DNA from 2 places in the Paenibacillus agaridevorans genome. Region 1 is predicted to be linked to the other one. Evidence: riboswitches for the same ligand, from Rfam matches in the RefSeq annotation. Region 1 holds a riboswitch; the other holds the start of a gene.
What was found. Region 1 has a riboswitch for cyclic di-GMP ahead of KJW29_RS28520 (transglutaminase-like domain-containing protein). Riboswitches for the same ligand answer to the same signal wherever they lie in the genome.
Positions count from the first base shown of each region.

Region 2: it holds a riboswitch for cyclic di-GMP, as region 1 does, so the genes downstream of both, KJW29_RS18160 (right-handed parallel beta-helix repeat-containing protein) here and KJW29_RS28520 (transglutaminase-like domain-containing protein) in region 1, are expected to answer to the same signal.

Region 1 covers NZ_CP075889.1:7,086,305-7,101,968, forward strand. The annotation lists gene KJW29_RS28515 (stalk domain-containing protein) at 1-937, shown strand, start outside; cyclic di-GMP riboswitch class I at 1,465-1,551, shown strand; cyclic di-GMP riboswitch class I at 1,697-1,777, shown strand; gene KJW29_RS28520 (transglutaminase-like domain-containing protein) at 1,792-2,595, shown strand; gene KJW29_RS28525 (BNR repeat-containing protein) at 2,915-5,602, shown strand; gene KJW29_RS28530 (extracellular solute-binding protein) at 5,716-7,362, shown strand; gene KJW29_RS28535 (ABC transporter permease) at 7,602-8,459, shown strand; gene KJW29_RS28540 (carbohydrate ABC transporter permease) at 8,476-9,357, shown strand; gene KJW29_RS28545 (helix-turn-helix domain-containing protein) at 9,431-11,803, shown strand; gene KJW29_RS28550 (ABC transporter permease) at 12,015-12,977, shown strand; gene KJW29_RS28555 (carbohydrate ABC transporter permease) at 13,003-13,875, shown strand; gene KJW29_RS28560 (extracellular solute-binding protein) at 13,961-15,583, shown strand; gene KJW29_RS28565 (helix-turn-helix domain-containing protein) at 15,629-15,664, shown strand, end outside.
Region 2 covers NZ_CP075889.1:4,388,439-4,404,102, forward strand. The annotation lists gene KJW29_RS18160 (right-handed parallel beta-helix repeat-containing protein) at 1-1,803, opposite strand, end outside; cyclic di-GMP riboswitch class I at 1,930-2,015, opposite strand; gene KJW29_RS18165 (DUF4956 domain-containing protein) at 2,052-2,720, opposite strand; gene KJW29_RS18170 (polyphosphate polymerase domain-containing protein) at 2,742-3,452, opposite strand; gene pelG (exopolysaccharide Pel transporter PelG) at 3,454-6,570, opposite strand; gene pelF (GT4 family glycosyltransferase PelF) at 6,545-7,984, opposite strand; gene KJW29_RS18185 (DUF2194 domain-containing protein) at 7,989-9,836, opposite strand; gene KJW29_RS18190 (hypothetical protein) at 9,839-10,732, opposite strand; gene KJW29_RS18195 (NAD-dependent epimerase/dehydratase family protein) at 10,737-12,917, opposite strand; gene KJW29_RS18200 (hypothetical protein) at 13,147-13,302, opposite strand; gene KJW29_RS36155 (group II intron maturase-specific domain-containing protein) at 13,503-13,790, opposite strand; gene ltrA (group II intron reverse transcriptase/maturase) at 13,702-14,802, opposite strand; gene KJW29_RS36505 (IS66 family transposase) at 15,416-15,664, opposite strand, start outside.

The DNA.
Region 1 (15,664 bases):
GGCAGCTGCGACAGTAAAGGCGCAGGCCGTGCAGCCTAAAAAGGAAACGACGGTGCAGGTCAAGACGCAGCCGGTCAGGCTCATCTTCGACGATAAGGAACTGACGCTGCCTAAGGGACAGCACGCTTTTATCCATCAGGGACGGACCTACGTGCCTATCCGTTATCTCTCCTATGCTTTGCTGAAGCAGGTGGGCTGGGATCCCGCAAAAAATCAAGTGACCATCTCGGAGCCCACGGCAGCGGAGCTAGCCGATCTCAAAAAGCAGCTGCTTGCGGCGAGCGGCGGCAAGCCAAGCCAGACGACGCAGACGCTGACCATGAAGGTCAAGGAAGCGACGCTGATCTTTAACGGCAAAGCTAAGGCGCTGCCGGAGGGCCAGTCCCTATTTATTCTCAATGGATCGATCTACGTGCCGTTGCGCTTCCTGGCAGAGTCGCTCGGGACCAAGATTGACTGGGATCCTGCGACAAGAACGGTCAGCGGACAGTCGAAGGCGTACCAGGCGGAGCATGGGGAATCGAACAATGGCGGGAAACCCGGAGAAGGCAATTCCGGCACGGGCGGCGGCGCTCCCGGAGCGGGCAACGGCGGCGGAGGGGGGGCGCCTGGCGGAGGAGCGCCGGCGAACCAGACGTATGCGCAGATTACCTCGGGTGCGGAAACCAAGCTGTACGCTTTGCGTTCGAGCTGCGAATCTACGTTGACGGGAATCGTGCTGAGCTATACCGATACAAGCGAAGCGGGCAAACAGAAGCTAAAAGCGGATATTCAAGCGGCGGTAGCAACTTGTACGGCCAACTTCGAGACCATCATTGCCGACACCTCGGCGGCGTTGACGGCGGGCGGCCACAGCACAGCTATCCTTGCCGAATATCGAATCAAGTTTGAAGAAGAGCTAGAGGCAGGCCGCAAGATTGCGGAATCCATGCTATAGGATACAAAAGAGAAGAGGCTCCCGGGCTTGCAGCCCGGGAGCCTCTCTTGCTGTGTCTGGACTATGTAACCGTTCGGTACTGCTGCGGAGCCGATCGATTCTGCGTCTGACAGGGCATGTATAAGAACTGGGATTGATCAGAATTTAGAAAAGATCCGCTTGCGGCTGTTCTTCCTGACTTTGTACCAGTAATGGCCGTTCTCGTCGCGAAAAATTCTAATACCGATTAGCTTGAGCGGTGTCGTTAATTCGGTGAACATTATATATCCGGACATATCCATCACCTCGCTTACATACTCTCCTAATAATATCAAACTTTTTACCTATTTACTAGGAAAATGTGCTTATTCATATGGGCTAAAACTACTATTTTCTAGTTTTGCGAGAAGCTTGTGTTCTCTCAGGCGACAATGTTGTTCAATCGGTTTGACGAGCGTTGAAGGCCAGCATCGAACCAAGTGTCCATTTGTCAGAAAAAAGGGTTGCAACTCTAGAAAATTGTGGTAACATGGAACTATAAAAGCGAGACACGATAACGGCAAACTTGGCGAAAGCCAGGGACGCAAAGCTATAGGGTCTTCCAATCCATGGATTGATGACAGCCAGCTACCGAATGATTGGGCTTTTTTGTTGTTTATAGGACTTTATCGCACGGCAATAGGTCTTTATTGAACATCATCAGCCAATCATACGCCGCGGACGTTTCGCGGAGTGTTCAAAAAGTTCGGTTTTCAGCTCCGAGACTACCTCTAAAGCTTCACACGATAATGGCAAACCTGTCGAAAGGCAGGGACGCAAAGCTATAGGGCCTTCTAAACAGATGGCAGCCTGGCCACCGAAGGGAGTTTTTTGTTATGCGTAAATTCATTATGATGGTTGTATCGGTATTCGTGCTGTTTACATCGGTACAAGCTGTATCGGCCGATGATGCAGGTGCCGCTTGGCTGGACACGTCGGCATTGGCACAAGGCATTGTCAAGGTAACCTATGACGTAAAGCCGAAGGTCAAGATGAAAGTCATGATCGCGAAGGGCAAAGAAAACTATACGTATAGTCTGGCTACAGGCCGCGTAACGGAGACTCTCCCGCTGCAACTGGGAAATGGCGATTACAAGATCATGCTTCTGGAGAACATCTCGGGCACCTCGTATAAAGCGGTTAAGCAACAAGCGGTTAAGCTGAACCTCAAGGATGAGAAGGTCGTGTACCTTAATTCCGTTCAAAATGTAAGCTGGACAAGCACCAGCCAAGCCATTGCGAAAGCGAAGGAGCTGGCCAAGGGCAAAACGACGGATGAAGAAAAAGCGAAAGCCGTATACAACTACATCATCGCAAATATCGCGTATGACAAGGTTCTGGCGGACACCGTCACTTCCGACTACCTGCCGAGCATCGACAAGACGCTTGCTTCGAAGAAGGCGATCTGCTACGGATACGCTTCGACATACGCGGCAATGCTGAGAAGCCTTGATATTCCGACCAAGCTGGTCATGGGCGATTCCGATTATGTAGACGTCTACCACGCATGGAACGAGGTTTATCTTAACGGCAAGTGGGTCATCGTGGATACGACAGTGGACGCAGGCATTAAGCAAAGCAACAAAGCGACCGTATTTGCAAAGGACGCAACCAAGTATACGAAAACCAAACAGTACTAATATATAGGTTCATAAGAAGAAGGAGACTCGCGAAGCGGGTCTCTTTTTTTGCAGTGTGCGCCTAGCCAGCTACCCGCTTGGAGAAAAGATCAATCGGATTGGATGTATTGCTCATAGGCAACCAAAGGCAGCCTCCCTGATAATGAAGGGGATTGCTGGACTCCGCCAATTGAAAGCGCTTCACTTATGGAAGCGGCTTTACGGCCTTTTTGCTGAATTTGGCGGATTGTCAACATAAGGATGAGAGGAGGGAAGAAGGGGGAGTGATTCTCAAAATGAGGGGTAACAGATTGAAAAAATCAGATCCGAGGTGAATGTCATGGTTAATTTCCAAACAACGTATTTCCCAGTTAAGCTTCTGCGTTTATTGTTCGTTCTTACGTTTCTTACTGCCTCGATCATCCCTGCAGGGATGGTGCGAATCGCTAGCGCTGCTCCAGTGGATGAATGGAACTGGACAGATCCTTTTAACCGGGCGGATAGTAACGATGTAGGCAATGGCTGGACCGAATTGCGCGGCGATTGGTCACTTAAGGGAAACGCGCTTCAGTCGGATAATGGTCCGAACGAGATGGTGATTGCCCAGACCGGTCAGGAACTGGGGAGAACGTTCACCATCGAGGCAACGTTGCGCAACACGGAATCCCGGTGGAACGGTATTGCATTCAATATCGCCGACAACGGAGACGGTACGCAGAACTACTATGCCCTGCGGATGGTGACGTACCCCAATCAACGTCCAGGAGTCTGGCAGCTGCTCCGAGTTACGCGCTCCACGGTGAACAACGAGAGCCTGATTGCGACGGGAGCAATCCCTGTCGTGACGGGCAAGGACTATAAATTTCGAGTCTCGTCGTTTGCTTACGGTGTGGTGAACCTCGCGATACTTGACGGTCAGAACGAATTCATTACCCGCTCGGTGGCGACACCTCTTAACAAGCATCTCATAGGCGGATACGCGGGTTTCTATTCGGAGTCAGGAAAATTGCAGGTTCAAGACATCCGCCTCACATCTTCGACCGAGCCCGCCGTAGCGCCCAACTGGCTGGACGGTTTCGACCGGGCTAATAGTAGCGTTGTAGGCAATGGCTGGACCGAGTTGCGCGGCGACTGGTCAATTCAAGGAAACGCGCTTCAGTCGGATAGCGGTCCGAACGAGATGGTGATTGCCCAGACCGATCTGGAGCTGGGGAAGTCGTTTGCCGTCGAGGCAACGTTGCGCAACACCGAATCCCGGTGGAACGGTATCGCATTCAATATCTCCGACAATGGCGACGGTACGCAGAACTACTATGCCCTGCGGATGGTGACGTACCCGGATCAACGTCCGGGAGTCTGGCAGCTACTGCAAGTTGCAAACTCCGCGGTTAACGGCGAAAGCCTGATCGCGATGGGAACAATTCCCGCCGTGACGGGTAAGTACTATACTTTCCGGATTTCATCGCCCTCTTATGGATTGGTGAATCTTGATATATATGACGGTGAAAACAAATTGCTTGTCCGCTCGGAGGTCACGCCCCTGGACAAGCTTCTCGTAGGCGGATATGCGGGTTTCTATTCGGAATCGGGAAAATTGCAAGTTGATGACATTCGCATCACAAATTCGGCCGAGCCCGCTGTGGCGCCTGTATCGGGGCCGCTGGTATGGACTCCGGCTGCGGGGACAGGAGAGCCGTACCAACTGCCAACCGGTCAGGAAACCATCGTGGATAAAAGCCTGGTCGATATGACATGGGCCGGGCATCCGGTCGGATATTCCTTGCTCACTCATGGCAATGACCAGTATGTCGCCTACTATAACGCCGATCGTCAAATGGTGATCGCGCATCGCAAGCTTGACGAGGACGTCTGGGTCCGGCAGCCGCTGGATACGTTCGTCGGATGGGACAGCCACAACTATGTCACCATGGCGCTCGACCGGACTGGCCAACTCCATGTGTCGGGCAATATGCACAATGTGCCGCTTATCTATTTTCGAACGACAACCCCGGGTGATGTGACGACGCTCACTCGAATCCTGAACATGGTCAATCCGGCCAAGGAATGGCAGATGACTTATCCCACCTTTTTGAGTGCCGCTGACGGCAGCTTGATTTTCCGGTACCGCTTTGGACTAAGCGGCAATGGCGTAGATCTTTACAATATCTACGATGAGGAAACGCAACAATGGCGAGGGCTTCTCGACCAGCCGCTGCATGACGGAGAGGGCCTGCGTAATGCTTACGTCGATTCTCCCAGGCTCGGCCCGGATGGCTATTACCATGTGGTATGGGTTTGGAGGGATAATGGCAATGCCGCGACCAACCAGCGACTGTCTTATGCGAGAAGCCAGGATCTCGTTCATTGGGAGAAGAGCGACGGAACTCCGCTTACACTGCCGATTACGTATTCGACCGGCGAAGCGATCGACTCGATTCCCATGAACGGAGGGATTATCAACGGCAGCAACATGGTCGGGTTTGATGCGCAGGGCCGGGTGCTAGTTAGCTATCACAAGTACGACCCGTTTGGAAATACGCAAATTTATATTGCGCGGCTCACGAATACGGGCTGGGAAATCAACCAAATCAGCGACTGGACAGGACGATGGAATATTTGGGGACATGGAACCCTTCTTCTCGAAGTGACCCTCGGTCGTGTCTCGTTGCTTCCGGACAACAACCTTCGATTGGATTTCAGCGTTCATGGCGTAAAGCGTACTTGGGTTTTGAACCCGGACAATCTGCATCCGATCGCCGAGCTCGACACGCCGCAACTGCCTAGTGAATTTACCGAGGTCCGTTCGGATTTCCCGTCCATGGAGGTTCGGTGGAGTACGGATCTTGGATCGTCAGGAAATGAGCACGAGCGTTATATGCTGCGACGGGAAAGCCTGCCGTCCAATCAGGATCAACCGCGCAATCCTCCGTTACCTGGGCCAGTACCGCTCGAAGTGTATCGCCTGAGTTCGAATCCGAATGCAATTTCTATCAATCGAAATGGCGATTTCGCTAACGAATTGGAGTAATGATCTATTGGATTGGATGTATTGCTCATAGGCAGCCAAGGGCGGCGTCCGTGATAATGAAGGGGGATCGCAGGATTCCGCCATAATGCCAATACATGTGGGAGGTTGCGTAAATGAAGTTCAGAGCAAAGAGAAAGATGGGGTTGCTGCTTACGATGGCGCTCATGCTGTCCAGTGCGGTGGCTTGCAGCAACAATGGCAAGGGGGCTAATGAGCCGAGTCCTTCTGCGCCAACAAACTCGCAGCAGTCGAGTGCGCCGTCGGAGACGAAAGGCGAAGAAGCGAGCACATATCCGCTGCAATCGGATGCCGTATTGACGTATTGGGCACCGCTTAACGCTAATCTCACGAGCTTGAAATCCAACTATGGCGAGGTGCCCTTCTATCAGGAATTGCAGAAGAGGACAGGCGTTAAGCTGGAATTCACCAATCCTCCGGTCGGACAGGAGCAGGAAACATTTAACGTGCTGCTGGCATCGGGACAATTGCCTGACATGATGGAATGGGACTGGCGCATGTTCCCGGGAGGGCCGGAGAAAGCGATCGATGACGGGTATATTCTCGCCCTTAACGAGTTGATCGACCAGTATGCTCCGAACTTGAAGAAGTACTTGGCCGAACATCCGGAAGTAGATAAGCAGATTAAATCGGATAGCGGAAAGTATTATGCCTTCCCATTTATAAGAGGTGACGATTCGCTGAAAGTGTATCAGGGACCGATCATACGCAAGGACTGGCTGGATGAGCTAGGTCTGCCCGTACCGGTTACGATTGAGGACTGGCATAAGACGCTGACGGCGTTCAAAGAAAAAAAAGGCGCGACGTCGCCGCTGTCCATGTATAGCTTCCTCTTTACGAACGGGGCGTTCGTCGGCGCCTGGGGTGTGACACAAGGCTTCTACCTGGAGAATGGACAAGTTAAATACGGCCCGATGGAACAAGGATACAAGGAATTTCTGACCACAATGCGTCAATGGTACAAAGAAGGGCTGCTTGACAAAAACTTCGCTACGCTGGATGGCAAGGCGCTTGATGCGAATATAACGACGGGAGGCTCGGGAGCAACGGTCATGAATGCCGGCAGCGGCATTGGCAAATGGCTGGAACCGCTGAAGAAGAACGCCCCCAACGCGGAACTCGTTGCCGCCCCCTATCCCGTTCTTAAGGCCGGCGACAAGCCTAAGTTCGGACAGAAGGATTTTTCGTATGCTTCGGCGAACTCGGTCGCGATCAACGCCAAATCGAAGAACGCCGTACTGGCGGTGCAGATGCTCGACTACGGCTATAGTGAAGAAGGGCATACCTTCTTCAACTTCGGCAACGAGAATGAGAGCCATACGCTTGTCAACGGAGAGCCGGCATATACGGATCTGATCATGAAAAACCCGGATCAACTGGCGACGGCCCAAGCGATTTCGATGTATACGCACGCGAATCATAACGGCCCTTTTGTTCAGGATAAGCTTTATATCCAGCAGTTCTATACGTTGCCGCAGCAGAAGGATGCCATTCACATCTGGCAGACGGACGCGGAGAAATATATGTTGCCGCCGATTTCGCCGACGCAGAGCGAAAGCGCCGAGTTCGCGGCTATTATGAACGACGTGAATACGCTCGTGTCCGAAACGTCGCTCAAGATGATGATGGGCGCGGAGTCGATCGACTCGTTCGATCGTCTAGTCGAGCAGCTAAAATCGTTGAAAATCGATCGTGCGATTGAAATTCAGAGTGAAGCCTTGACCAGATATCAGATGCGCTAACAAGAAAGACTCCGCGTCGTAAGTCGTTAAAGTCTGCGGGTTCAGGTGAGCAAGTTCATCTGGACTCGCGGAGTGACGCGCTATGGATACGGAGCAAAGCATAATCTTGCACGAGCTGGGAGTTGAACAGTGGCATGGAGAGCAAACGCGTCGTCCGCGTTAACCCAACGGCCAACAGAGGCATAAGAGCCGTATCTTTATTCGCCAAGGACTTTGCAACTAACAAAACCTTATATGTCATGATGGTTCCCGTTATCGTCTATTATTTCGTCTTTCATTATGCGCCTATGTACGGGGCGGTTATTGCTTTCAAGAATTTCTCCCCCATGAATGGAATTCTGGGGAGCGACTGGGTCGGATTCGCTCATTTCGACAATTTTTTCAATAGTTATTACTTCTGGAGGATTGTTGGCAATACGCTGATCATCAGCCTGTATTCCTTGATATTCGAGTTCCCGATGCCAATCCTGTTGGCACTCATGATCAATGAGCTGCGCAATCATCGCTTTAAGAAGTTCGTGCAGACGATCACTTATATGCCGTTTTTCATCTCCATGGTGGTCATTTGCGGGATGATAAAAGATTTTACGAATACGGACGGCGTAATTAATGTCCTCTATACGCAGTTGTTCGGCGGCGACGGCCAAGCGCTGTTGCAGAAACCGGATTTGTTTCGCCCTATTTATATTTTATCGGAAATTTGGCAGCGGATCGGCTGGGAATCCATTATTTATCTTGCAGCCCTGATGAGTATTGATCCGGAGCAGTATGAGGCAGCCAAGCTGGATGGAGCTTCGAGATTAAGACAAATTTGGCATGTGACGCTGCCGGGAATATTGCCGATTATGGTCATCATGTTCATTCTGCGCGTCGGGAATATGATGAACGTTGGCTTCGAAAAAATAATACTGCTATACAATCCGATTACTTACGAGAAGGCCGACGTCATTTCATCCTTCGTGTATCGCAAAGGTTTGCTTGAATTCAGTTGGAGCTTCAGCACAGCGGTCGGTCTATTCAATTCGGTTATCAATTTAGCATTGCTGGTATTGGCCAATCGAATCAGCCGCAAGATTAACGGAAACAGCCTATGGTAGTGCGGAGGGAGATTAGATGAAGATTAGAATGGGGCCGGGCGAGCGTCTCTTTGAAATCGGTATATATGCGTCGCTTGTACTGCTGGTCATTGTCACGCTGTATCCTCTGTTGCATGTGTTGTTCGCATCCGTTAGCGAGGCGAGTCAACTGATCAAACATCGCGGCATTTTGTTGCAACCGCTTGGCTTTAATCTAAATGCTTACCTTAGCGTGTTGAAGAACCCTTTTATTCAATCCGGGTATATGAACACGGCGTTTATCGTCGTGGCCGGCGTCTTGTTCAATATGGCTATGACCATATTGGGCGCCTTCGTGTTGTCGCGCAAAAAAGTGCTGTGGAATAAGTTTTTTATTTTTACTATTATTTTTACGATGTTCTTCCAGGGAGGGTTAATCCCGCTTTATTTGATTGTCAAGGGAGTGGGGCTGATCGACTCGCTCTGGGCCGTCATCGTGCCGTTCGCGATCAGTACCTTTAATCTTATCGTGCTGCGAACCTCGTTCGCCGCACTGCCAGATGCGTTGGAGGAGTCGGCGAAGATGGACGGAGCCGGCCACTTTCTTATTCTGACTCGCATCGTGCTGCCGTTGTCCATGCCTGTGCTCGCGGTCATTACGTTGTATTATGCGGTGGAGAAATGGAACAGTTGGTTCTACGCCTCTATCTTCCTGAAAGACAATGAGCTGTTTCCGCTGCAATTGATATTGAGACAAATTCTGATCGCTAACGCGACGGATGAGATGTCGGCAGGCGGAGCTGTCGGCGATCATTATCAGATCGGCGAGACAATCAAATACGCGACGATTATGGTTGCCACGATCCCGATCCTGTGCGTGTACCCTTTTCTTCAGAGGTATTTCGTGAAAGGTGTCATGGTCGGTGCGCTAAAGGGCTGATTCTTCTCCTGCCGTCGACTTGAATTATGCTATATTATAGGCACTGTTATTTGAACGCAGGAGTTGAAGCCCGGTGATCGGCAAATTACTCAGCAAACGCAAAAGCATCCTTATAACCTGGTTATTGTCGTATCTTGCCGTATTATTTGTTCCCATTGGCCTTAGCATCCTCATCTACTTCGAAGCGGACCGGGTGCTGAAGAGCGAGGTTCACCGGGCGAATGATACGTTGCTGAGGCAAGTGCAGGAAGTCATGGACAAGCAGATAGAGGAAATCAATCGGTTATACGTAGAAATTTTGTGGGATGCCAAGATGCAAAGCCTGATGTATTCCAATCGTCCGGAGAACGAGAAGCTGTATCTGATTTACGAGATTACGAAGAAATTCAACTGGTTCAAAACGGTGTTTGCGAACGTGAGTAAATTTTATGTGTATTGGAAAGAGGGAGACGGGGTACTGCTGCCGGGAACGATGCAGGACAGCCGCTTGGCGTACGAGGTGCTCCATAACGACGATGAATTCGGCTATGCGGCCTGGCTGTCGTTGCTTGAGCGGGAAGACCATAACGGGTTTCATACGCTCCCGACCATGGAGGACAGGAACAGCCGCAAATCGCTTGCTTATATTAGCCCAATGCCTCAAGGACAAAACAAACATATAATCGGCAGCGTCGTCATTATGCTGGATTCGGCGCGTCTGCTGCAAATGATACAGAACGTCCAAAGCTATAACGGCGGTCAAATTTTCATTCTGAACGGCGCGGACGAGGTATTGATATCCAATTCGGATATGGGGGAAGATCGGCTGTCGTTTCTGAACCGTTTGGCTGGCGATAAAGCCTTCTTCCACGATGCGTATCGCGGCGGTTCGGAAATTATGTACGTTCGTTCGGAGACGGCGGATCTGAAATACGTGTCGGTCATTCCGAGACGATTCGTATGGGAAAAGGTAGAGCATGTGCGCACCTTTACCTATGTAAGTATTGTCGTCAGCCTGCTGGGCGGCTCCGTCCTTACGCTTATCTTTTTACGCAAAAATTACATGCCCGTCAAACGTCTTGTCCGAACGTTCGCGGTTCAGCAAGAGGTCTTGGAGGAACAGCCAGTCAATGAATTTCAGTATATCCAGCGGATGGTATCCAGCGCGCTTAGCGAGAAGGAGCAGTTCAGCTTAAAGCTGCGCATGCACAATCAGTTGATGAAATCCAATACGCTAGTGCGGCTTCTCAAGGGGAAAGCAGAGGGGGCGCTCTCGCTGGAGGACGCGCTGACGAGCTTCGATATCTCGTTTCGGTCCGATCTTTATAGCGTCCTGTTATTGTATTTCGAAGACGAGGAACCATTTTTCGCGCGAATTAAGGGCGATAACTTGAATGAGAAATATCGCCTGCGCCAATTTATCGTGACCAATGTCGTACAGGAAATTACGAGTCGTCAGCATCAGGGCTTCGTGACGGATATCGATGAAGGAATGGCCTGTCTCATCAACTATGAGGAGAATGCCTTGCGGCTGCGCGATGATCGTCTGCGGATGGCCGAGGAAATCGAGCAGTTTCTGTTGCGCGAGTTTCGGATCAAGTTGATTATCGCCGTCAGCAGCATTCAGACTTCGATTAACGGAATCGCATACGCCTATCAAGAAGCAAAGGATGCGCTGGAGTATTCGATCGTTACCGGCAAAAGAGAAACTGTACTGTACGATCAGCTTCATCAGGAAATGCGGCCGGAGACGGGAGCCGGCTATTATTATCCGCTTCAGGTGGAGCAGCAGTTGATCAACTATATGAAACTGGGCGATTATGCCAAATCCAGAGAAGTGCTTGATGAAATCAAGAACAAAAATTTTGGGGATCTGGCGGGTTCGGTCCACATCATCAAATGTCTTCTATATAATCTGGTCAGCACGATGATCAAGGCGGTTAACGAAAGCGACGGGGTAGGAGACAGCTTCTTCGTCAACAACTCCAAGCGGATCGATGCCATTATGCAAGGCGAGACGATTCAGGGGATGTATGACAAGCTATGCGAGCTGCTGCAGGAAATATGCGCCGACCTCAAGGCGAAGCGGGAGCTGCAGGCCCAACATGCCCGCAATCATTCGCTCGAGGAACGGATCAAAGAAGTCGCACGTTATGTCGAAATGAACTACGACGATATTCACTTGAATATCTCGACCATCGGCGAGCATTTTCATATGAAGGCATCCTACCTGTCCAAGCTGTTCAAGGATCAAACGTCGGAAGGACTGCTTGAATTCATTAATAAAGTACGAATTGAACGAGCGAAGGAAATCATAGCCGATGAAGGGATCGCCATTGGGGAAGTGGCTGGAAGAGTGGGCTTTAGCGAGGCGGCGACCTTCATCCGGATATTCAAAAAGTATGAAAGGATTACGCCAGGCCAATATAAGGAGCTAACGATGAACCGTCAGGGCGATCTTCCCTGACGGTTTTTCTTTGCGTTAAAACCGGATTCGGGGGCGCAATAAGGGGCAAATCGCGAAAAGAGAGTAGCATCTCAAAAAAAGCGTGTGCCCCAAAAAAGGATATGGCGTAGCGCCGTAAAAAGTGGCGATTTCAATAGCGGGCGATGCCGTGCTAGTTTAAAGGTGCAGGTTAGCCACTAACCATTTAAACCGAAAGGAGACTCGCATGAAAATGAATATACCGCAACCGACGGGACTGCCTGCCGAAGCCGGAATGCCCGCAAGGAAAAAATCGTCGTTTTGGAAGCAAGTTTCACGAAATCGCTTTCTTTATATGTTGCTTGTGCCTGTAGCCATTTATCTGCTCGTGTTTAAATACGCTCCCATGTTCGGCGAGATTATCGCGTTTAAAAATTATCGTCTGGCCGACGGCATTTGGAACAGCCCTTGGGTCGGCTTCGAACAGTTCGAGAAGCTGTTTGCGAGCCGGGAGTTCTACGTCGTGCTTAAAAACACGCTTTTGCTGAACCTGTATCACCTTCTATTCGCGTTTCCCGTGCCGATTCTGCTGGCCATCCTGTTAAACGAGGTCCGCGTGGAGTGGTACAAGAGGACGCTGCAAAATTTGCTGTACATTCCCCATTTCATTTCTTGGGTCGTGCTGGGCAGCATCGTGATCGCGTTACTGTCGCCGTCCACGGGGTTCGTCAACTATTTGCTCAAGGGCTTCGGGCTGGAGCCGATCTACTTTATGGCCGACAAGCTTTGGTGGCCCGTCAGCTTTATCGTCTCCGGCATATGGAAGGAAGCCGGCTTCGGCACGATCCTGTATTTGGCCGCCATGGCTTCTATCGATCCGACGTTATATGAAGCTGCAAAAATAGACGGGGCAAGCAAGCTGCGGCAAACCTGGCATGTGACGCTCCCCGGTATTCGCAGCACGATCGCGATTCTGCTCATTTTGCAAGTAGGCAAAATGATGGATGTCGGCTTCGAGCAGGTGTATGCGCTTCGCAATGACGCCGTGACAAGCGTGGCGGAGGTCATCAGCACCTTCGTGTATACGAGAGGCCTGGTGAATTTGCAGTACAGCTATACGACGGCTCTCGGACTGTTCCAATCGCTGATTGCCTTGATTCTGGTCGTATCGGTTAACCGGATCATCAAGGCGATGGGAGAGAGGGGCCTATGGTGAGAAGGACGACAGGAGGTAACCGGACATGAAAGAAGCAAGCTCCTCGCCAGCCTGGTTTCGATGGCTCAACTATATTTTCCTTGCGTTATGCGCTTATGCGACTTTGTTTCCCTTCATCAATATTATCGCGACGTCCTTTAGCAGCAGCAGGGCGATCAACGCGGGCGAAGTGTTTATGTGGCCGATCGAATTTAATCTCGACGCCTACAACAATTTGATTCGGGACGGTCAACTGATCGTCGCCATGAAGAATACGGTCATCATTACGGTCGTGGGCACCGCGCTTAATATGCTGTTTACGATTATGGCGGCTTATCCGCTGTCCAAGGCTAGGCTGAAAGGCAAGAATGTCATGCTGATGGCGATTCTGTTTACGATGCTGTTCAGCGGCGGGCTTATCCCGAACTTCCTGCTCGTCAATACGCTTGGCCTTGTCAACTCTTACTGGGCACTGTGGCTCCCCGCGCTTATTAGCGCCTACAACATGTTTGTTATGAAATCGTTCCTGGAGGGGTTGCCGGAGGAGCTGGAGGAATCCGCGGCTATCGACGGAGCGAGCGAGTTTACGATTCTGTGGCGAATTATTCTGCCGTTGTCGAAGCCGGTCATCGCGGCTCTAACGCTGTTCTATGCGGTCGGCTGGTGGAACTCCTATATGAACGTGCTGATCTATATCCGGAGCACGGATAAATTGTCGCTTATGGTGAAGCTGTACCAGATGATCGATTTGGTCAGCACGGAGCTGCTGCGCGGGGAAGGCGTCCTGCAAGCGGTCATAACGCCGGAGAGCATCCGGGCGGCGGCGGTCGTGTTTGCCATCGTGCCGATCCTGTGCGTCTATCCGTTCCTGCAGAAACATTTTATCAAGGGCGTTCTGCTGGGGTCGATCAAAGGTTGATAGGTTTAGCGTTTCCACAAGATATCAAATGCGCCCTCGAAGCGCGTTCTGATATAATTTAAAAACAGTTAACAGGAGGTCAAGTATGGATCAAAAAGGGAAGCAATACTTAAAGGGCAGATTGCTGCTGATTCTCGTCGTTATGGTGATGGTTGTCGTATCCGCTTGTTCGAACGGCGCAAACGGTTCGGGCAACAAAGGAAACGGCAATAAGGCCGGTCAGGAAAGCCAGGCGCCTTCAGACAATGGAGGGGCGGAGAAGGACCCGTATGAAGGTCTGCCTAAAAAGATCAGCATTTCCACCTTTGATCGGGGTCAGGTATCCAGCGACGAAGGCACGTATGAGGATAACCGTTGGGTCAAGTGGATTCGCGAGCAATCCGGCATCGACGTATCGATCGTGCCCGTGCCGCGCAATCAGGCGCAGGACGCGCTTAACGTGTTGTTTGCGTCCGGCGGCGCTCCCGATCTGGTGTGGGAGTATGACCGCGCGTATATCGGCAAGCTGGTGACACAAGGCGTCATTCAACCTATTGGAGAATATATCGAGAAGTACAGCACGTCATACAAAAAATATTTGGAAGAACATCCCGAGCTGCTCCCTTACTTGACGTTCGACGGCGAGATCTATGCCGTATCCACGGAACGTCCGTTGTTCGCGGTTGCCAATCACGGCGTCTGGATTCGGCAGGATTGGCTGGATGAGCTGAAGCTCGATCAGCCGACAACCGTCGAGGAGTTGATCGCGGTTGCCAAGGCGTTTAAGGAACGATATCCGGACAGCACGCCGATCGTAGGCCATACCACGAGCGATATCTACTCGGCCATCTATGGCGCCATGAACTTCCAATGGTACCTGGAGGACGGCAAGATGCAATACGGAGCTACGCTGGATCGGTTCGCCGATGTGATCGGGCTGGAGAAGCAGCTTTATGAGTTGGGGCTTGTAGACAAGGAGTATCTGACCGATAGCAACAATCAGCGCGCCAGCCAGCTCTGGACGACAGGCAAAGCGGGCATTTACCTCGGGCAATGGGGAAGAGGCTCGAACGATATTATGATCAAGGATATGCTGTCCAACGTGCCGACGGCGAATCCGGTGCCGCTGGAGATGGTCGCTTCCCAGTATGGCAAGTACGGCGCTTATCAGGAAGCTCCGCCTAATATTTTCGTAGCTTTCAATAAAGATATGAAAAATCCGAAAGCGGCGATCGAATATTTGGACTGGCTGATCGACGGAGGCTGGTATCCGCTTGTCAATGGCGAGGAAGGCGTCCATTATGAAAAGATCAACGACGTTCCGAAGCAGCTTGACAGCGATAAGTTTAACAAAGAAGTGCTATACGCCGGCGAATACGCGGTCGTAAGAGATCAAGTGACCAAAGCCGAGGACCTGCTTGCGCTTGCTCCCGACGACGAGCAGTCCCAGCGTATCGCCAAGCTGAACATGGCATCGCTCGAGATCGCCATGAAAAACGAGTTCCGCAGGGACATCCCGTATCAGCCAAGCTTCGACAAGATTAACGAGATCCGTTCGACGCTGGATACGTTTATCCGGGAGACGCGCGCAACCGCCGTAACCCAAGGGTCGAAATATACGGGACAGTGGGCGCTCGAGGAGATCCGCAAGGAATGGGAGCGTCTGGGCGGCAAGGAAGCGGATGAGCTTGCGCAGAAGTGGTACGAAGAGAACAAGGCAAGCTTCTAAAAGGACGGAAGTCTGAATGAGGTTGACTTATAAGGGGGAACAGGCATGAACGTGACCAAAAATCGGAGGCTTGTGAAAGCG
Region 2 (15,664 bases), 2.7 Mb from region 1:
GTTAAGCAGATTTCCGGTGACCAACACGTATAACCAATCATTCCGAATAAAGGCTTTCAGACCTCTTGCATTGGAGCCGCCGGTGGTTAACTCGGGAATAAGCGCCCAATCGTCGCTTGCGCCATCAATTATTACGTCCTGCGATGAAGCAGGCGCTCCGGTTGGCGTTGGTTCCGCTTCGGAATCGATTGGCGGAACCGTAGGTTGCGGCGCGCTTGTTCCAACAGGTTCTGCAGGTTCTTCAGGAGCAACCGGCGCATCAAATTCCGCAGCCCCCATATCAATACTGCTGCCCGCTATCCTTGGCTGATTGTAATAATCATGTGTGATGCTGCCGCTGTGCTGAAGCGTTCCTGTGTTAATCGCCGGCGATTGCTCCGCCAGACGAAGGTTGCCGGCTTCGATATCGATAAACAGCGGATCGGCAAAAATCGAGTTTTGATCAAATCCCGTTGTTTGTTTGAAGGCGTTCCAGGATTTATGCGATACTCCGTCATAACGCCAGCTTGTAGAATCTACCCCGTCCGTGCGGTAATACAAATTGTGGTCGATGACATTGCCGCCGCCAGTAGTCCCGGATTTTCGGATAAACGGCATTTTCGGAAATGTGTAGAGAATATTATTCGCAAATATATTCTGGTTATTATGGTGCTGAAGCGTTATTTCGCCATAACCTTGATGCAACGCATCGTTCATATAAAGCGTGTTGTTAACAATCAGATTATTGGCTGCTCCGCCATTGTCTGTGCCCGAGCCGCCCATTATTAGTCCTGCGCCTTGATTGTGATGCAAATAATTGTTCCTTAATACAATGTTGCTTGTTGCCCGGCCCAACTGTTCACTTGCCAATTCCACGCCAAAATTGCTGTTGAACACCTCATTGTTCTCGATAACAACATTAGTACCGCCATCGACATAAATACCGGCCGCGCTCCGGCTGCCCGAGCCGTAGGCAGGATTGGTATAGGTATCGATATTATAAACGAGATTATACGCCACAACGCCATTGCGGGCCTGATCTTGACAAGGACTGGAGCATGTATTATAGAAGCCGGCGATATCAATGCCAATATTGTTATTATCGTGAATAATATTATGATCGACGCTGAAGTCCTTCACATTGCCGACCAGAGTTAAGGATTCGCTCGAGCCGTTAATAAGATGATGCACTTCATTGCCGCTTATTTTAATATCTGAAATTGGATTTGCCGAATCGCCATATACAAGCAATCCATGTGCATTCCCTCTCGTCGCCCGGTTCTCAATATGATGGATATTATTATTCAAAATATGAATATTCGAGCCGCCGCCCTGAATTTTCACGCCGGCCGGATACTCGGAAGAGCTTGCAGTCGCCAGTCCGCGAATCTCGAAACCTTGCACCACAATATAACTGGCTGACCTGATCCCCATTAGGGAGCTTTTGCCGCTTGCAATCGACAGGTTTTTCCCTTCAATCACAGCCTGTTCTCCCGGATAAGCCTGAAAGGTAATGTAACCGGCTGCAGCCGAACCCGAGTTTCTGATTGTAACAAACTCTTCATATACGCCGCCTCTTACCAATACGGTTTCTCCCGCCATCAGCGTATCGGCTGCCTTCTGAATCGTACGCCAAGGCGCTTCAATCGTTCCCGGGTTGGTATCAGCGCCATTCGCGCTTACATAATAAACTTTCCCCGGATAATGATCGTTTGAATAGGCGATTGGCGAGACATTGGACAAGGTAATCATGGCTATCATTAATGTTGCAAAAACAACCTTCACGCGCAGCAGCATTTTTTCATGTCCGCTTTGTAGGTTCATGGCCAAATCACTTCCTTGTCTTGGAGTCTGCGAAAAAAACAAAAACACAGCCGGATAGACACCGAACTGTGTTTAAAAAAAAGTAATAAAAACAAAATTAACTTTTGCTTTTATATCCTCTTTTCGCTCGGCAACTGGCTACCATCGGCACTTGGCCCTAAGGTCCTGTAGTTTTGCGTCGCTGCCTTTCGGCAGGTTTGCCTTTTATCTTCTATTATTCACAAATCAAATGGCAATGCAAGCAATACTTATTGCGCGTAATCTCCGGTGTAATTGACTAACGAAACATCATTGACCCCGGTGATCTCGCTAATTTTTTGAACAAACGATGTATTGTCGTCGCGGAGCGAAATTTCCACTGTCAACTCCGTAAATCCTTTGCGAACCGTCTTTGATTTCAGCTTTGTTTTCAGCTTGGCCAGTTCTCCCCTCAGTTCATTGGCGGCGTCTTCCGTATGGCGAATGATCAGCAGGAAGACTTGCTCTCTGACCTTACGTTTCGACATGTAGAGCAACACCAGACCAATAATTAGGGAACCGCCAACCGCCAGCGGATACACTTTGGCGCCGCAGGCAATACCCGCAGAAAGCGCCCAGAACATAAACACAATATCGAGCGGGTCTTTAACCGCCGTTCTGAAACGAACAATACTGAGCGCGCCGACCATGCCCAGCGACAATACGATATTGGTGCTGATTGTCATAATAACTAGCGTAGTAATCATCGTCATCAGCACGAACGAAACATTGTAGTTATAGCTGTACACAACGCCGCGGAATGATTTGCGATAAATCCAATAAATAAACATGCCAATTAAAAATGAGAAAGCCAGCCCAAGCACCATATCCAAATAAGATATGGTTCTAAACGCCTCAAGCTTTAATACGCTTTGTTTGATAACATCCTGAAACCCCATTGACTCTCCTCCAGATGTGCACTATTCTTTGAAATGTTGTATTGATTTCTCCCGACAAAGCACGTACTTGGATATGGAAGAACGCACATTGTTCTCAGGCTGTAAAATTTGGCGAATATGCTCCGGCAGAAACGAGTCAAATTTGACTTCCATAATGGTGAGTTCTGGCGGAATAACCTCCTCAATAACTAATTGAGGGTGAAACAAATCCACTGTGTTGATTCCTGCGGACATCTTCTTGTCGAATGTAATGCGAACATTGCCCAATTCATGAACATAAGCCTCGCGCCAATAGTCCACAATGACTGTCGGACGAAAACCATACGTATTCAGCGCAACATAAAACTCACGCAGCAAGCTCTCTTTCCGCTCAATCAGAAAAGCGAACTCTCCCTCGAGAATAGACTCATACTCCTCTCTTGTAATAGGAGCCGATTCTTTGCACACAAATTCTCCAAACTTGCTTTTGCGCTCCAAATTAATCGTTTTATCGCCGCCATTGTAAATTCTGATGCGGTATTTATCCCTTTTGAAAACTCCGTCATTTTTCTCTTCCAGAGCCGAACGGCGCGGATCATCGAAATACAGGCTGCGTATATTGTAACCGTCAAAATCGACCGAATGGGCATCCAGGACAAGAATCGCCGCCAACTTCCTCTGCAGAGCCAGGTAATCGTGCAGATGCAAATAATATTTTTTCTCCGTCCTAAGCTTACGACCGCGAAACTGCATGTCATTCCACCTCAAACTCTTTTGTGCCAAAGTAGTACTCTCCATCGCTGTCAAGCACATAATCAAAAGCGGATTGCGTGTTTCCTTTGCTGTCTGTAACTGTTACCTTCCAAAAATATCTCCCGGCAGGCAGTTTTTCGAGCTCCAAAGAATTAGCCGTTAAATCCGGGACATGCTGCAACACATTTTGAAACGTTCTATCCGTTGCAAGCATAAAATCATAAGTCAGCTTGTCATCCTGCAAATCAAAAGATACCCCCCAAGAAAATCGCAGCTGGTTCCCTGACTGTTGAACATCATCCAGATAGAAAGGTTTCGGTTTCTCCAAATCTTCAATAAAGCGCTGCATCCCGGCCTCTGGCGTTTGTATAATCGTCTCCAGCTCTTGTTGGTAATTTTCAATCTGTCCTGCCAAATAATTCACATCAGGAGCTCGATACAAGAATGGAGTAGTAACGTCGGTATATTGACTGATCAGTGCTTCTACTGTTTCATTGTTAATATATTTCTCATATAATTCTTCTACCTTTTCTTTTAACAACTCGACATGACTTGCTTTGCGGAAATAGCGATTATGCAATATAGAACCCCAATAGTTGCTTATGCCGTTCTGATGAGGCGTGATTGAATTGGATCTTCGTTGCTTCTCCCATCCACCATCATAATCCCAGGGCAGTATATACCATGTATCACTGTTAAGCGGCGAGTATAAATAAAAGTTATTGGCGTCTGTATCCATATTATCCATCAAAATGTTGGCAGCCGTCCATGTCAAGAAATTATCCAAATCAAAGTGCTTGGCCATAACCTCATCAATCGGCATGCTGTAATCATTGACATCCTCCAGCATTTTGATTAATTTGGAGTGATCCTTGTGCCCTTTAATTTCAAGGATCGATTCGAAGCTTGTCAGATCAAACGTTGGATCATCTTCCATCTTGATCTGCTCTTCGTATCGCCCGTATTCAAAAAAGGCTACCTTGTACAGATGACCATTCGGGTCCAGCATATGTGAACGGAGGAAGGGTTTGTTGGGCTGTTCCACATGCGTATACAGTCCGTAGTCCTCATAGTTCGCTGAAGAAACGCCCGTCGTTAAATCCTTTACATACAAATGGATAAACTGTGTCCGCAAGCTGGTCATATCGGGAATCTTCTCGAATAAATCAAAGCTTAATTTATTGCGGATACGCGAATAATCCAAACTATGTTTATTCAGGTTTAACGTACGCTGATCCAAATAGGTGCCGCCCTCTTCCGTCATCTTGATTCGATATGATTTTTGCGGCGTATTCCAGGCCGTATTGCCCCTTATCGTAATGGTTGCATTCACGGCGGTCGCCGCATAACCGAACATCCCGGAACGCGGCCCCTGGCCATCGCTTAATCCTTCTTGCATAATAATATCAAGTTTTTGTCCGCTTTGATCTTTCGGCATACGGTTCAAGCTATACCAATCAAGGTTTCTGCCAACCTGCATATCCGGAAGAATGGTAATATATAAGGTCTTTAATGATGAATCATCATCCCGTTCATACAAGCGTTTGTCTTCAATCAGTTTCGTTTCGATATTGTCCGGCATTGGCGCCCTGTTGACAACACCGAGGGGATCGCTCTCCTCATCGGCGTTGGAGGCAAGCTCGCTGCAACCGGATAGAAGCAGTACCGTTACAATCATAATCGCTATCGTTGTTCCCGGCTTGAAAAACCTGGATTTGGATTTGCGCGGCATTTCATGTTGGTTAATCGGCTGCGAACAAAATGTAAAATAGTCGATATTGCGCAGCACATACAACAATCGCATAATAACAAGACCTAAAGCAATAAAGGAAGCAATAAACATACCCAAACCATCATACTCCAATCGCATCGTCCCGTACGTAAAACAAATGTTCAGAATAACAAACAACAAGCTGATGACAAAAACGCCTTTGCGGTCATCGAAATACATCAGAATATGCATCAGGACGAAAAATATAATAAAAAGAAAATATGCCAATGCCAAAATAATAAACAAATCCAATTGAGCCATTGTAAATCCGATTTTCGGCAACAGCTTTAACCCCAGCGCAATCGATACAATTGTAAATAATAATTGGATCTCCATCAAAAAGCTGATTTCTTTCGTCAATGTTTTTTGCATCATCTTTTTGGCCGTCATCACGTCCTGAATCGTTCCGCCATTCATAATATTTAAGTAATATAATCTGAATTTCTCATAAAACGAGGTTTCAACGGATACAACAAACGTCACAAGCGTTGGAATAACGGACAGAAACGCATAAAAAACCGGCGTATCATAAAACGGCATCGTACGGTATTGATCGGCAACAATGGAACTGTCAGGCGACAGCCAGTACACAAAATTGTGCAGATAAACCCCTGAATAAACAAAACATCCCGAAAAAAACAAAGTGGCATATCGCTTGAAATAATGCAGAAACTCAAAGTAATACGCTTTATCCGCTCGAGGAAACCGCTGTTCGAAATGAAAACCGGATAAAATAACAATGGTCAAAAAGCCGATGTCCAGACTCAGCATAGCCGCTACAGTCGGCTCCAGATCTGTATAATGAGAGGCCAACCAGCCGCATGACAAGGTTAGCACGGCGCCGATCGCAAATCCCCGGACAATTCTTACATAATCCTTGAGCGCGGACAGGTAAATTCCTTGTATCCACACAATAACGAGCAGAATAAAGAAAAAATAAGCGGAAAGCTTGTAGCCCCATCCCGCAGTTACGCCGCTAAGAAACAACATGGCAATAATCGATACAATCGGCAAAATAAAAATTAACGCCCCATAGTAAGAAGACATCAACCGGCTATATTTCTTCTCATAAAGCATATCTGCCGTGTAGCGGGTCAATACCATGGATACTCCGCTGGTAAACACAATCGAAAAAATAAAACAGTACGCTACTGTAGAAATATATAACTCCCACTCCAAATAAGTCATGTCTTCGGTTGAAATGATTTGTTGCAAGCCAATAATCAGCAATAGGCTAATAATCATCGGGCCAACTGTAGTCAGAGAGGAATAGGCATACGCTTTAATGTTATTAAACAGACCTTGCTCTCGAAATAATTTTCTAAGCTCGAACCCGATTCCGGCCATTTTTCTCTCCCCCCATCCTGCCATATAAACGCCGGTAGTTTTCAATAACATCATCCTGGCGATAATGTTTTTTGACCCGTTCGTATGCATTGCGCCCCATTTCAATCCGCAGCTTTTCATTTTTGCACAAGGCAATGGCCGCTTGCGCCAATTGTTCGTAATGCATAACGGGTACGACAAATCCGGCTGCGCCTATCTCGTCGTTCATACCTTCAAGCAACTCCTTGCAGCTTCCCACATTGGTGACCACAAACGGCTTGCCCGCGGCCATGCCTTCCAGGATCGCGAGCGGCTGGCCTTCGCTGATGCTGGTAAGCATCAGCAAGTCCATTTTGCCAATATAATCTTTAATCTTGACAGAGCCGGTAAAAATAACATCTTGCAGCTCCAACGATTGCACAAGCTGCAAACATTCTTCATAATAGCTTAAATCCTCTTCATAAGGTCCCATAACATAGAACATCGCATTGGGCAGCTCCCGCTTGATCAAAGCGAAGCTTTGCAGCATCGTTTTAATATCCTTGATTGGCACAACACGTACGATCGCACCTATATAATATTGATCGGCCGGCTTTTCGCTTGGCAAGTCTGCATAATCCTTAATTCTGACGCCATTAGGAATAATTGAAATTTTCTCTGCTTCGCAGCCCAGCTCTATTTCAATTTCTTTGTTGCGGCCGAACAGGGTTGTAACCTGATCCGACAACTCATAGGCACAGGAAGAAATACGGTAGAAATATTGGATCCACAAATCTTTGAAGTAACCTTTGACCCATTCCGCTTTAATGATTTCTTCTTCGCGTTCACGCGAATAAATGCCATGCTCCGTAAGCAAAAACGGCTTATTGTATATTTCTTTGGCCACAACGCCGATTACACCTGCATACCCTGTTGATACGCTGTGATATAAATCTGCTTCAGGAATATCATCGCGAATCGTAATAAACAACGGCAGGATCATCGAACGTACAGTCCAGAACATCTCCGTGAACGGCACAAGCGGGTATTTCTCCTGACAAAGCTCTTCCAAAATATCAAAAAAATCGCGGCTTGTTAAAAAATCCGATACGCGGTCAAATCTGGAGCTGCGAAACAGTCGAATAAAGCTCGTCCAGTCCAAAGTCCCGTCGCTGCCGAGCAATGCCTTCACATTTTTTTTCTGCTCCGCATCCAGACGAAATCGCTTGCCCCACTTGCTATCCTCCTCCAAATAAGAGTCAAGGAACGCTTCTTTCACCTCTATTACATTCGCAGGCAGATCATACTTAAACTTTCCCTGTTGTTTTTTCTGGGCTGCGATTGCATAAATAATAAATTCATGTTCCGGCATTTGGGTCGCGATGTTTTGAATCCAGCTCGATACGCCGCCTGTCACATAAGGATAGGAACCTTCCGCAATAATGCATATTTTCATGCCATCACCTGCCTAATCCAATTGAGAAGTCATTTTTGTAAGCCGTAACCAGATAGATTCCGTCATCCACTTTGCGAACATTGCAGTTTACCAGTTTGCCGATTTTTTTGTCCGTTCTGAATATAAAAAATTGTTCGGATGAATCGGCCGTTGTTGATACTTGCATTTGATTGACATCATGCTTGACACTCATCTTGCTGAGCAGAACGTCGGCAATACCAATGCCCGCCTCGTTTGAAGTAATGCTTCGCAACCATGGATACGTCGTATCCAAACGATTCAGCATATGTTCAAATTCCTTATATAGATCTTTCCATGATTTCTGCTGCCCTCGTTCTATGTCCGTCAAGTCGTCCGGATGCAGAAAGTGAGAGAATAATCCAACAGAAGTCATCGTATTTGCCTCAAACCAAACATTATAAGGAACATCAAAAAAACCTGAGGTGACTCGCGGCATTTCAATAATGCCATCATCTGCAACCTCAAATTCCTGTACATAAGCACGGTTCGATTCGTCTACGCCATATAAAGAGGCAATAACCGCTAAATTGGGCCATTCATGAATAAGCGCTTGCCTGCCTTCCGGCCCTAGAACATTGGATGGCGGAACATAGGACATCACCTTGTATTTGGGGAATCCCTCCGCAATATAATTTAGTACCGCTTCGGTTGCGGCTTCCATATCCTCTACGCTTCTCCATGTCTTGTAACCGAAAGACTCGGCAACCCTGGGGTCAGTCTGCATAGCTTGATGGTTGTAGCCGTGAATGCCAATTTCTCCGCCGCTTTTTATGATCTCTCGGCCGTATGAAATCAAACCATGCAATTCTTCATCCTCCAGTTTGTTGAAAGGAGGTTCTACCTGATCCTGATAAGATTGAATGACAACACCGGTGTACTTGACGTCGTATTTCTTGGCCGCCTTCAACATGTCGGGCCACCAAATATCCCGGAAAAAAGCAGGTAGATCTTTTTTATATTCACGATAAATAGGCAAATTTAATCCTCTCGGGATCGGTGCCGGGAAATCATCAATATAGAACAGCTTTGCGTTAAAAATCGGATAGATATAGTCCGCTTCCAGCATGCTGATGCCGCCTGTAATTAATCCCCTCGTTTCTTTTGTATTCAAGCTGCTGCCATTAAACATCACAAACTGACCATCTCCGTAAGGCTTTTTCCACATTAAAGGCACATGCTTATTGGATCTGGCCAATAACATTGATTCATCGTCCAATTCACCTGCGATGGAGTCGTTATAAATATAATCGCCATCAAACTTGACGCCTTTCTGGCCAATCAACACATTCGAAGTGAGCTCAATGCCGAAGTCGCCTTCTACAAAACTAAAGTTGATTATGCCAAGCTTGCGCGATAATTGGGTAAACACATCGCCCGGGTGGTCAGAGCGCATTACAAACATGCTGCCGCCATTCCAGACATACTCTTCAATCGTATCTACATCGCCGTCCAATTGTTCCAATGATGCAGTTAACAATATAGCTTTGCAATCCGAAAAATTCAATTCCTGCTGATCCATATTAATAATCGTATGGGGCTGCTTCATGTAGCCCAGAACCTGCTCCGTATTCTCTTTAATTTGAGTGCTCAACTCATCCATCTCATCGAATACGAGACAATAATTCCGTTCGCTGTCGACGGCAGCGTTTGGCGGCGCGGCTGCCAGCAATTTCTGTTTTTCTCTCATAGTTTGCAAATCTTCCAGAAGATGATCGTTATGATTAAGCTTCAATATAAATTCCGACCTTGCAAGCTGAGTTGCAATCCCCAGCAACAAAACGCATAACAAAATAATATAAACATTCCGCCGAAATTTAACATCCTTGTCCATTGTTACGCTCCCTCTGACCAGAACCTTACCATTGTAAGCGCGTGATTGGACAACCGCAGGGGCGCCCTTTTCAAACGATCAAGCGTTTCTTGCAACTTGGGATAAGATTTCATCACATAATAAACTTTAATCATGCTTAAATAAGCATTTTCGCTGTCCGGATACTGAGCCAAATACTTGTGAGCGCTTTGCTCCGCATCGCCGAAAGCTTGCAGTTCAATTTCCAGATCGATTTTTTCTTGATAAGCCCATTCCGAATGATCGGATATGGCAATATATTGATTCAGCACCTTTAAATACGTGTAACGATTTTTCAATAACGTTCGTTCATCCAGGAATCCGCTGCGCATATACGCTTGCAGTACTTCCGCATAGGTGGCGACCACTTGTACATCATCCGGCTGATTTTCGAATTTGACCGAAAACTCCTGCAACGCCAGCATCAGCTTGCGTTTGGTCTCCATAATCGCGCTTACCGCATAATGAGAAGTTTCTGTATCTTCATTGCTGACCGCTTTGCGCAAAATTTCGAGATAATTCAGCGAATCCTGTTTCAATACATCAATCATCACCCTGCGGCGGGTTTGATGCTCGCTTACCAATAAAGCTTCTTCAATCGGAATAATGTTTAATTCCCGTTGACGTTCAAACTGTTTGTATATGCCGATGCGGCGAACCTCATGCTCTTCCTGCTGGCGGGTTACATAATCTTCAAACGCTTCTTTGTTCCTCCCTGCAAACCATTTGGACCAGAATAACGGGAACAGCCATCCTGCCACAGGCAGGACGGCAACCACAACCGCTCGAACTAGCCATTGTTGCCAGGAGTTGCGATACAGAAGAGCAATCACCGCGAATGAAATAAGTACATAAACGCCATATATCATCCCATACATGCAATCACTCCTCCTCTATAACCCTGAACTTCATCGTCCCATGCGCCAGGCGTCCCAACACGTTCCCGGCGTCCTCAACTTCGGTATTGGATAGCAAAATCAGCAATTGAGCGTCGGAATCAATGCCGATATAGTCCGTCTCTCTCAGCTTTGCGGATAGATTTCGGGCCGCGTCCGTGAGTGAAGTTCCATGCAGATCCACGCCAACCAATAAGAAAGGAATCTGATGTTGTTCATAAGCCTGTCTCTTGGATGCAACAATTTCCTGGAAAATCTCGGGTTTAAGCAACATCGTGCCTTCTATGTATCGTTGTGTTTCAGTAGCGTCAATATAAATCAAAGCTTTGCTCAGCGCAGATGAAACAAGATCTACCGTAATACGGAACAAGTTTTCATGATATAACGAAAAGCTTTCAAAGGATAATCCATCAACCATTACAATCGCCGCGATTTGATTCTTATGCCGGATAGCCGCAGCCATCAGGGGAACGCCGTGGTCAAGCTGTCTGTTCACATACATTTCGCCGGTTTGAAGAATCGACGACAAGTGAGGATAATCCGTCGCCTTTAGCGATTTCGGCAACCCGTCCGGTCCGTAACCCGAGCTGGCGAGCAGACGCAAATAGGTTTGATGCGGATTAACGGTATAAATCGATACCTGCGGCGCATGCATAATCGATTTGACCACATTTACAGCCGCATTAAATACATTTTCCGGCTCCAGACTTTCCAGTTCCTTAGTGGCGGAATAAATTTTCCCGTAGCTGTCGCCCGAATTGAGAATGCGCAGTTGAAGCTCCTCTTTAACTTCCCGCACTTCCGTATATACTTCTTCCAGGAATCCGTAACGTTCGCCCACTTCCTTCACTTTTGCTTCTTGCTGATGTATCACGGCATTTTTTCTTTCGACGGTGTACCCGACAACCAGACCAATGAAGAGATAAATCGCAATTTGAAAAAATACATCCGTATCATAAGTCAACGATATCAGATCCATGCCCTCCAGCAGCTTCTGATAGATGAATAGCCCCGACGACAGAACAACAGCCAGAATAGCTTGTCTATTCCCATACAATATGCCAATAATTGTAATGTAGAAAAGCTTTACATCGATTACACTGTACACGATATTCAGATAGGTGAGCGTCAGCCATGCCGTCAACAGAAAGGCAATCAGATTTTCAATCGATGGCAATGCTTTTTTGAACAATGCCTTGAACTTGAGCCTGGAAGGCGAGCTTTCCGCTATGGCTGCAGCCGTCTGCCGCTCTGTGTTCTGCTGTATGAAAAACGCCGCTGTCCGTTCCAGGCCCTCATCTATTTTATAAAGCGGCGACCAATCCAGATCGCGCATAACCTTGCTGTTATCCAGCACGGAATGATCGATATCGCCCGCTCTTTTGTCCGCGTATTTAACGTCCTTGATGGGCATTATGCCGCCCAGCACTGCAATAATCCGGTTGACGCTGGTTTGAGTATTGGTCGACATATTATAAATGCCGGACTGATGGCTGTTGGCGCCACGGTAGATCGCATACGCAACATCTTCTACATAAATAAAGTCCCGCGTCTGCTCCCCGTCCCCATATACAACAAAGGGTTGCTCCGCAATCAACCGATTCATGAAGATCGAGATCACGCCGCCTTCCCCCAACCCGTCCTGACGGGGCCCGTATACATTGGAGAAACGAAAACCAAGCGTCGAAAGTCCGTACAGTTCTTCCCACTTGCTGCTGTACAATTCTCCGGTCAACTTGCTGATGCCGTATGGAGAGACCGGCGAACACTCCGCCTCCTCCCGAATTGGCAATACATCCTGAAGACCATACACAGCCGCGGAAGAAGCATAAATAAATTTGTTAACGCGGTATTCTACGCACAGATTCAGCATATTAACAAAACCAAGAACGTTGGCCTCCGCATCCTGCGCCGGGTTGGCAACCGAATGCGCCACACTCACTTGCGCGGCCAAATGTACAACAACATCAAATTTATTGGCCCGAAAAACCTCTGCGCATCTGTCATCCGCAATTGAAAGTATGTAACTTTTGTGTTTAAAGGATACATTCTCCCTCTTGCCCGTGCTCAAGTTATCAATAATGTATACATCGTAGCCCTCTTTATGAAATCGATCTGCTACATGAGAGCCTATGAATCCATAGCCCCCTGTTATTAATACCTTCATCCCCGCACCGCTCCACTTCTATTCTCTGTTACCTCATCTGGACAATTGCCCGATATGAAAAATAACGCAGATTAAAATGAAGGCCGCAAAGGCCTCCTTATTCCAGTAAAAAACCTCAAATTTCGACATTTATTGCAATGTCATTCATCATAGCACATGAGTCTGATCATTTTCTGAACAAATGAAAAGGCTCACAGTTCAAACGTCATGTATATAGTGTCGATCAGAATCACGATTCGAACTGCTGCTCTTGACGATAGAGCGGCTGGCTGTCCTTCTGGGTCATCACATGAGCCACGCCAGACGGAACTGCCCTTCTTACCGCTTGAGCTTCGCGGACAGCTCCGCGATTTGCTGCTCCTACTTCGAAATTGGCTTGCACCAATGAGTTGCCTTTTCTCCGCTTGCACGATTGTTCACTAGGCTTGGAGTTACACAATTTCCTGTAGAGTAGAGAGCTGAATTTCGATGGAGGGCATAGCCCTCCATTTCTACTTTCCAGCTCCCCCTTCATCAAACCGGACGTGAGGTTTTCCCTCATCCAGCTTTCCGATGTCCTTCTTTCTTCCGCATTACGGTACTCTCCTAATTAACCAGTTTCTTTAATCCAGCTTGCTGAGCAATAATCCCCACAATACCGGATTTACTATGCTTGTTTCGACGATTCAGCTTTTTGTTCCAAAACAGGGTTAACCTCTTTCGAATGTACCAGTCGATTTTGTTCAGGAATTGAATGGCAAACGAGTCCATTGCGTAATAGTTCCTCCACCCTTGTATTTTAGGGTTAAGTTCTTTGACCATCTCGTTCATTGTCCAGAACAAGCGGTTTCGTGGCTCCGTGACTTCCTTTACTTTTTCCTTCATTTTCTTCATGGCTTTTTTCGATGGATAACTCCGTAAGATGTAATGGGATCTCCCTTTCATTTGTTTTGGAGTCTTCCGATGATGCATGCCTTAGAAAATCGAATCCGTTCTTGTCATCCCACAGGTTGACCAGCTTGGATTTTGACGTATTCATTTCCAGTTCGAGCTTGGCGAATACAGCTTTGAGCACGTCAATGGATCGTAGTGCTTGTTCCTTGGTTTTGTAGAGGATGACCAGATCGTCCGCATAACGGACCATCGTGCCGAGCTCGGTGAATTTCTTCTCCCAGATCGTGTCGAGGTAGTTCAGATAGATATTTGCAAGTAACGGACTGATAACACCGCCTTGAGGGCTCCCGAGGGTGGTTTCGTAGAACTGATCATCTTTCACGAATCCCGCCTTCAGCCACTTCCGAATGAGCTTGAGGATTCTTCTGTCGCTGATTCGTTGTTCCACTAGCATCATCAGTTTCTCATGCGGGATGTTGTCAAAATACCCGGCGATGTCCACATCTAATACCCAGTAAACACCTTGTTTCACCGCTCGTCTAATGTGACGTATAGCTCCTTTGGTGTCCCGTTTGGGCCGAAATCCATAAGAGAAATCTTTGAAGTCTGTCTCAAAGATCGGTTCTATTACCATCTTCGTTGCCATTTGTACCGTGCGGTCTACAAGGGCGGGTATCCCTAGTGGACGGAACTTCCCGTCCCCTTTCGGTATTTCCTTGCGTCTTGCGGGCAGGGGATGATACGTGCCTGCCGTCAGTTTCTCCCCCACGTCTTCTACGAACTTTTCTTCACCGTACTCGTTCACGATGTGATCAATGGTTATACCGTCGATTCCACCGCTTCCTCTGTTTCCTTTGACTCGTCTCCACGCTTCCCTGAGCACATCTTCTCGGTATAGCTTGTCATACAACGCATGAAACCTTCGCTTCGGATTTTCCTTGGCGGCAAGAAATAGCTTGTTTTGAAGTTCTTGAGCTTTGACTTTGGCGTAGTTAGCAGACTCTGCATTCACTCGCTCGTACCTCCTCCACTTGCTTGGACAAAGCAGGGGCTCTTCCCTCCATGAGGTTTTGTTATCCTCACTTCATCGGCATTACTGCCCCCTCCGACTCCCTTACCGCAGCTCGCCACTTCACCTTTCGGGCTTATAGGTCCGCTCTTTACGGCATCTACCGTGCGGGGAAGGGTCTCCCTAATTCCAAGCACAACTTTCACAGCATGCCGATCCCTATACACCGGAGAGTTCTTCCGTGCTGCACTTCCAAGGGCTTCACACGTTCCAAGGCCTTCGCCCATCGCATCGGGGCTCGGCTCTCTCTTGTCCCTTTCGGGTCTTTTTTGACGATGCGGCAGGATTCACTTCATGTTACGGCCTGCTGTTTTGCTCGCACTCCTTGCGGAGTTACTTTGTCACAGGGCTTCAACCTTAGGATCTCTCCACCAGTTGCCTGTCAGCTACGAGGCGACTTGGCTCTTACCTCGATTGAACTTTCATCAATAAGTTGTGCCTAGCTTGGCTAGGCGCGCATACAAGAACAAAATCACCTGAAGGTGATTTAAAAAAAACCAACACACCCATTCACTCCTTGTCTATCGGACATAAATGGTTACTACTTAGGTCGGTGTCATTGGAAAGAAAATTCACCACGAAGTACAGCCATTAGGGAGGAGAGCACAGGTAGGCCTTGCTTATGGAGGGTAGAAATGAAGCCGCGGGCACGGGCAAACTGCTCCGCACCTTGCAAGGTGCGGAAAGTACCCGAAATCTTTTGTTTGACCTTCGTCATACGAATATCTCGTTCCGCCAGATTGTTGTCGAAAGGAACGAGAGGATCACAAACAAACCGAAGAATCGCCGTCTTGTAGAGGCGGAA